Regions from separate parts of the Bradyrhizobium sp. CCBAU 45389 genome, predicted to be linked through region 1. Evidence: predicted binding sites of a transcription regulator. Region 1 holds the regulator's gene; the other holds the start of a gene.
The links. The regulator PhoB, encoded in region 1, activates phosphate uptake and scavenging genes when phosphate is short. The targets are predictions, from matches to a motif close to TGTCATNNANCTGTCAT.
Positions count from the first base shown of each region.

Region 1 (3,411 bases):
TATCTTATGCCGGGGAGAACGGGTGTCAATGCCGCCCGAAAGCCTCGCGAAACGCTGAATCCGTAGTCTTGCGGTGCCGGATTTGCAGGGTTTTTGCCACGGAACATGTGGAAGCGAGTCGGCTGACTCTTGCGCGTGAGTCACGCCATATTGTAGCGTTTGGCTTGTCAGATACGACATCTCGTGCAGCAGTTCTGATCCTCTAAGTCCTCATGTACCGGCGTAAACGTTCGGGCGTTCTGGTTACGCCCGGCGAGCCTTAAGGGATTCTGGCGGCACGGGTTTTTCGAGGCTTAGGCATTCGCCGCAAGGCGCCAGGACGGCAGCCGCACGGCGAGGGAAGAGGGTGCAATGACGGTTTTGACCTGGTCCGACGATCGCGTCGAGCAGCTGAAAAAGCTCTGGGAGGCCGGATTGTCGGCCAGCCAGATCGCAGCCGAGCTCGGCAACGTGACCCGTAATGCCGTGATCGGCAAGGTGCACAGGCTCGGCCTGTCCGGCCGCGCCAAGAGCCCCTCATCGGCAGCTCCCCGGCCGCGCAAGGCGCGTCCCGCTCAGCACATGATGAGGGTCAGCCGCCCCATTGCGCGCGGCAACACCGCGCTGGCGCAGGCCTTCGAGGTCGAGGTCGAGGCGGAGCCTGTCACCTACGACAACGTGGTGCCGATGAGCCAGCGGCTGTCGCTGCTCGAATTGAACGAGGCGACCTGCCACTGGCCGGTCGGCGATCCCTCGAGCCCGGATTTCTTCTTCTGCGGCGGCAAGGCGCTCTCCGGCCTGCCCTACTGCGCCCAGCACTCGCGCGTGGCCTATCAGCCCGCGGCGGACCGCCGTCGCGCGCCGGCAAAGCCGGGCACGCGCTGAGTTTGTTCTGAGATCAAGAAGCAGCCGTCGCATGGCGACGGCTCAACACACTCCGCTGTCGTCCCGGCGAAGGCCGGGACCCATAACCACCGGCAGACGTGGTTACAAAGACTCGGAGTTACCCTCTTTGCACAACAATTACGCCCTGGGGTTATGGGTCCCGGCCCCCGTGCGCAATTGCGCACTAGGCCGGGACGACACCGATGTTGTGGCGGCAGCTCTCTAAAACAGCTTACGTCTGCTCGGCCTTCGCGAAGCGGTCGTCGAGCGCATAGCCGGCGCCGCGGACGGTGCGGATCGGGTCCTGCTCGCGGCCGAGATTGAGCAGCTTGCGCAGGCGGCCGATATGAACGTCGACAGTGCGCTCGTCGATGTAGATGTCGCGGCCCCAGACGCTGTCGAGCAGCTGCTCGCGCGAGAACACGCGGCCTGGATGCTCCAGGAAGAACTCCAAGAGGCGATATTCGGTCGGACCGAGATCGATCGGCCGGCCCGAGCGCGCCACGCGGCGCTTCTCGCGGTCGAGCTCGATGTCGCCATAGGCGAGCACGGTGGCGAGCCGCTCGGGGCTGGCGCGCCGCAGGAGGCCCTTCACCCGCGCCAGCAGCTCCGGCACCGAGAACGGCTTGACGATGTAATCGTCGGCGCCGGTGGCAAGCCCGCGCACCCGCTCGCTCTCCTCGCCGCGCGCGGTGAGCATGATGATCGGAAGCTGCTTGGTCTCGGGGCGGGTGCGCAGCCGCCGGCACAGCTCGATGCCCGAGAGGCCCGGCAGCATCCAGTCGAGCACGATCAGGTCGGGGATGTGCTCCTTGAGGCGGGTGTCGGCGTCGTCGCCGCGCATCACCGTCTCGACGTCATAGCCGTCGCCTTCGAGGTTGTAGCGGAGAAGCTCGGTGAGAGCTTCCTCGTCCTCAACCACCATAATGCGTGCGCCCATCGGCTCGTCGCTCCTTAAGTCTTCAGGTATTCGGGACCGTCGTGGCGAAGGTCGTCATGTCGCCCTTCGGCCGCTTGTCGGTGATGGCCTGGCCCTCGATCATGTAGAACACGGTCTCGGCGATGTTGGTGGCGTGGTCGCCGATCCGCTCGATGTTCTTGGCGCAGAACATCAGATGGATGCAGAACGAGATGTTGCGCGGATCTTCCATCATGTAGGTGAGGAGCTCGCGGAACAGCGAGGTGCAGATGGCGTCGACTTCCTCGTCGCCCTTCCACACCGCCATCGCCGCCGGCAGATCGTGCGCGGCATAGGCGTCCAGCACCGACTTGACCTGCTGCTGCACGAGGTCGGTCATGTGTTCCAGGCCGCGGAACAGCTTCAGCGGATGGAAATCGGTCTCCAGAGCGGCGACGCGCTTACCCATGTTCTTGGCGAGGTCGCCGATGCGCTCGAGATCGGTCGCAACGCGCATGGCGCCGACGATCTCGCGCAGATCCACCGCCATCGGCTGGCGGCGGGCGATGGTGAGCACGGCGCGCTCCTCGATGCGCTTCTGGAGCGCGTCGAGATCGGCGTCGGTGGTGACGACGCGCTGGCCGAGCGCGACGTCGCGGCGGATCAGCGCGCCGACGGAATCGACGATCATGCGCTCGGCGATGCCGCCCATCTCGGCGACCAGGCGGGTGAGTTCCTGGAGGTCGGTATCGAAAGCCTTTGCGGTATGTTCAGAACCCATGTCCTGTCTCCTCAGCCGAACCGGCCGGTGATGTAATCCTGCGTGCGCCGATCGCTCGGCGACGTGAAGATCTTGCTGGTGTCGTCGAACTCGATGAGCTCGCCGAGATACATGAAGGCGGTCTTGTCCGAGACGCGCGCCGCCTGCTGCATGTTGTGGGTGACGATCGCGATCGTGTAGTTCTCGGACAGCTCCTGGATCAGCTCCTCGACCTTGGCGGTCGAGATCGGGTCGAGCGCCGAGCAGGGCTCGTCAAACAAGATCACCTCAGGACGCACCGCGACGGTGCGCGCGATGCAGAGGCGCTGCTGCTGGCCACCCGAGAGCGACAGGCCCGAGGCGTTGAGCTTGTCCTTGACCTCGTTCCACAGCGCGCCGCCGCGCAGCGCCTTCTCGACACGGTCGTCCATCTCGGACTTCGAGATCTTCTCATAGAGGCGGATGCCGAAGGCGATGTTCTCATAGATCGTCATCGGGAACGGCGTCGGCTTCTGGAACACCATGCCGACGCGGGCGCGCAGCAGGTTCAGGTCCAGCTTGGGGTCGAGGATGTTGGTCTGGTCGAGCATCAGCTGACCGGTGACGCGCTGGCCCGGATAGAGGTCGTACATCCGGTTGAAGATGCGCAGCAGGGTCGACTTGCCGCAGCCCGACGGCCCGATGAACGCGGTGACGCGGTTGGTGCCGAGCGTCAGGTTGATGTTCTTCAGCGCGTGGTGCTCGCCGTAATAGAAGTTGAGGTTGCGCACCGTCACCTTGGCGGGCGCTTCCGGCAGCGGCTGCGAGGCCAGATGGGCGTTGGAACTCACGGATACGGAAAGGTCGGTCATTTTGCAGTCCTCTCGGCGCCGAGGATGCGCGCGCCAAT
Region 1 covers NZ_LBIY01000073.1:19,191-22,601, reverse strand. The annotation lists gene XH79_RS08895 (GcrA family cell cycle regulator) at 352-864, shown strand; gene phoB (phosphate regulon transcriptional regulator PhoB) at 1,097-1,804, opposite strand; gene phoU (phosphate signaling complex protein PhoU) at 1,827-2,543, opposite strand; gene pstB (phosphate ABC transporter ATP-binding protein PstB) at 2,555-3,373, opposite strand; gene pstA (phosphate ABC transporter permease PstA) at 3,370-3,411, opposite strand, start outside.

Region 2 (3,411 bases), on a different contig from region 1:
TGTGGGTGGTCGAGACGGGAACCCCGAGGAAGGTCGCCATGAACAGGGTCGCCGCGCCTCCCGTTTCGGCGCAAAAACCCTGCATCGGCGTCAGCTTGGTGATGCGCAGGCCCATGGTGCGGACGATGCGCCAGCCGCCCATCAGCGTGCCCAGCGCCATCGCCGCCTGGCAGGACAGCACCACCCAGAATGGCACCGAGAACTCGCTGCCGAGATGGCCCTGCGAGTACAGCAGCACGGCGATGATGCCCATGGTCTTCTGCGCGTCGTTGCCGCCATGGCCGAGCGAATAGAGCGAGGCGGAGGCGAATTGCAGGATGCGGAAGGCGCGATCTACGGCAAAGGGCGTCGAGCGCACCGAGGCCCAGGACACGATCGCAACCAGCATCATCGCGAGCAGAAAGCCGACCAGCGGCGACAGCACGATCGCCAGCACCGTCTTGGACAGACCGCTCCACACCGCCGCCGAAATTCCCGCCTTGGCCATGCCGCCGCCGACGAGGCCGCCGATCAGCGCATGCGAGGACGAAGAGGGAATGCCGAGCGCCCAGGTCACGAGGTTCCAGACGATGGCACCGACCAGGGCCGCGAAGATCACCTGGGCATCGACGATCGAGGGATCGATGATGCCGGTGCCGATGGTCTGGGCGACGTGCAGCCCGAACACCATGAAGGCGACGAAATTGAAGAACGCGGCCCAGAACACCGCGAATTGCGGCCGCAGCACGCGGGTCGAGACGATGGTCGCGATCGAATTGGCGGCATCGTGCAGGCCGTTCAGGAAGTCGAACAGCAGCGCGACGGCGATCAAGCCGACCAGGACGGGAAAGCCCAACGCAGCATCCACGGCGAGGCCCCTGCCTTAAAGCTTGCGCATGATCTGAGCGGAAAACCGCTGCACACTTTTCCGGATCATGCGCTACACCTGCTCGATGACGATGCTGTTGATCTCGTTCGCGACGTCATCGAAGCGGTCGGCCACCTTCTCGAGGTGATCGTAGATCTCGACGCCGACGATGAAATCCATCGCGTTGCCCTCGCGGTGCTTCAGGAACAGCTCCTTCAGCCCGATGTCGTGGAGATCGTCGACCCGCCCCTCGAGCTTGGTCAGCTCTTCCGTGATCGCGGTCAGCATGGCGACGTTCGGGCCGATCGACTGCATCAGCGGCAGCGCGCGGCCGACCAGATTGGCGCATTCGATCAGAAGGGCGCCGATCTCCCGCATCGGCGGCTCGAAAGTGCGGACCTCGAACAGCATCACGGCCTTGGCCGTCTGCTGCATCTGGTCGATGGCATCGTCCATCGAGGTGATGAGGTTCTTGATGTCGCCGCGATCGAACGGGGTGATGAAAGTGCGGCGCACCGCCGTCAGCACCTCGCGGGTGATGTTGTCGGCATCGTTCTCGAACTGGTTGACGCGCTGGCAGTAGACCGGCGTCTCCTCGCCCCCGTTGAGCACGCCCTGAAGCGCGATCGCGCCCTGGATCACAGTCTGGGCATGGCGGTCGAACAGGTCGAAGAACCGTTCTTCCTTGGGCAGGAACGCGCGAAACCATCGCATCATGGGGATAGGCTACCGGTTGGAAATGGCCCGGCCCGGATGGGCCGTCATGAAACTGTCATAGACCATTTCCGATCCGCGCGCGTGTCATCTCACGCCCGCGGAGCCGGATCATCCACCGCTTTCGGGAGGCGGCTAATCTTACGTCAAATCAATCGCTTAGAGCGAGCGCCTGAAGTAATGCGCGATTTCACCGATGACGCCGCGGCGGAAGGTGAGCACGCAGATCACGAAGATCGAGCCCTGGATCACCGTCACCCACTGGCCGAAGCTCGCCAGATATTGCTGCATGGCGATGATCGCGAAGGCGCCGACCACGGGGCCGAAGATGGTGCCGAGACCGCCGACCAGCGTCATCAGCACGACCTCGCCCGACATCGACCAGTGCACGTCGGTGAGCGAGGCATTCTGGGCCACGAACACCTTCAGCGCGCCCGCGAAGCCGGCAAGCGTGCCCGACAGGACGAAGGCCAGGAACTTGTACTGGTCGGTCCGGTAGCCCAGCGAGATGGCGCGCTGCTCGTTCTCGCGGATCGACTTCAGCACTTCACCGAACGGCGAATTGATGATGCGGAAGATCAGCAGGAAGCCGGCCAGGAATCCGACCAGCACGACGTAATACAGAACCGTCGGCTTGGAGAGATCGAGGACGCCGAACATGCGTCCCTGCGGAATGCCCTGAATACCGTCCTCACCATGGGTGAACGGTGCCTGCAGGTAGATGAAGTACAGCAGCTGCGACAGCGCCAGCGTGATCATCGAGAAATAGATGCCCTGGCGGCGGATCGAGATGTAGCCGGTGATGATCGAGAGCACGAAGGCCGCGGCGATACCGACGAGGATGCCGAGTTCCGGCGGCAGCGCCCACACCTTCAGCGCGTGCGCGCTGCAATAGCCCGCGGTCCCCAAGAACATCGCGTGGCCGAACGACAGGAGGCCGCCATAGCCGATCAGAAGATTGAAGGCGCAGGCGAGCAGCGCAAAGCACAGCGCCTGCATCACGAAGAACGGATAGACCCCCGTGAATGGCACCGCCGCCAGCAGCAGCGCCATCACCACGAATACGATCATCTCGTCACGCACCGCACGCGGGCTTGCAGGCAGCGTATCGTCCGTCAGGGTTGTCATATCAGGCCGCCCTTCCCGTCAATCCCGTTGGCTTCACCAGCAGCACCAGCACCATCAGCACGAACACGACGGTGTTGGAGGCCTCGGGGTAGAAATACTTGGTCAGGCCCTCGATCACCCCGAGCGCGAAGCCCGTGATGATGGAGCCCATGATCGATCCCATGCCGCCGATCACCACCACGGCGAACACGACGATGATGAGGTCGGCGCCCATCAGCGGGCGCACCTGGTTGATCGGCGCCGAGAGCACGCCGGCCAGCGCGGCAAGGCCGACGCCGAGCCCGTAGGTCAGCGTGATCATGCGCGGCACGTTGATGCCGAAGGCACGCACCAGCGTCGGGTTTTCGGTGGCGGCGCGCAGGTAAGCACCTAACTGCGTCTTCTCGATCAGGAACCAGGTGGCAAGACACACCACCAGCGAGAACACGACGACCCAGCCGCGATAGATCGGCAGGAACATGAAGCCGAGATTCATGCCGCCCTTGAGCTGATCCGGAATGGCGTAAGGCAGGCCCGAGGAGCCGAAATAGTTCTGGAACAGGCCCTGCACGATCAGCGCGATGCCGAAGGTCAGGAGCAGGCCGTAGAGATGGTCGAGCCCGGTCAGCCATTGCAGCATGGTCCGTTCCAGGATCATGCCGAAGATGCCGACGATGATCGGCGCCAGCAGCAACGCCCACCAGTAATTGATGCCGCCGAGGTTCAGCAGGAAATAGGCGACG
Region 2 covers NZ_LBIY01000094.1:278,699-282,109, forward strand. The annotation lists gene XH79_RS26710 (inorganic phosphate transporter) at 1-847, opposite strand, end outside; gene XH79_RS26715 (DUF47 domain-containing protein) at 920-1,564, opposite strand; gene XH79_RS26720 (branched-chain amino acid ABC transporter permease) at 1,721-2,689, opposite strand; gene XH79_RS26725 (branched-chain amino acid ABC transporter permease) at 2,691-3,411, opposite strand, start outside.
Region 2: a site for PhoB is predicted at 1,607-1,623, ahead of XH79_RS26715 (DUF47 domain-containing protein). Genes of this name have one in related genera too.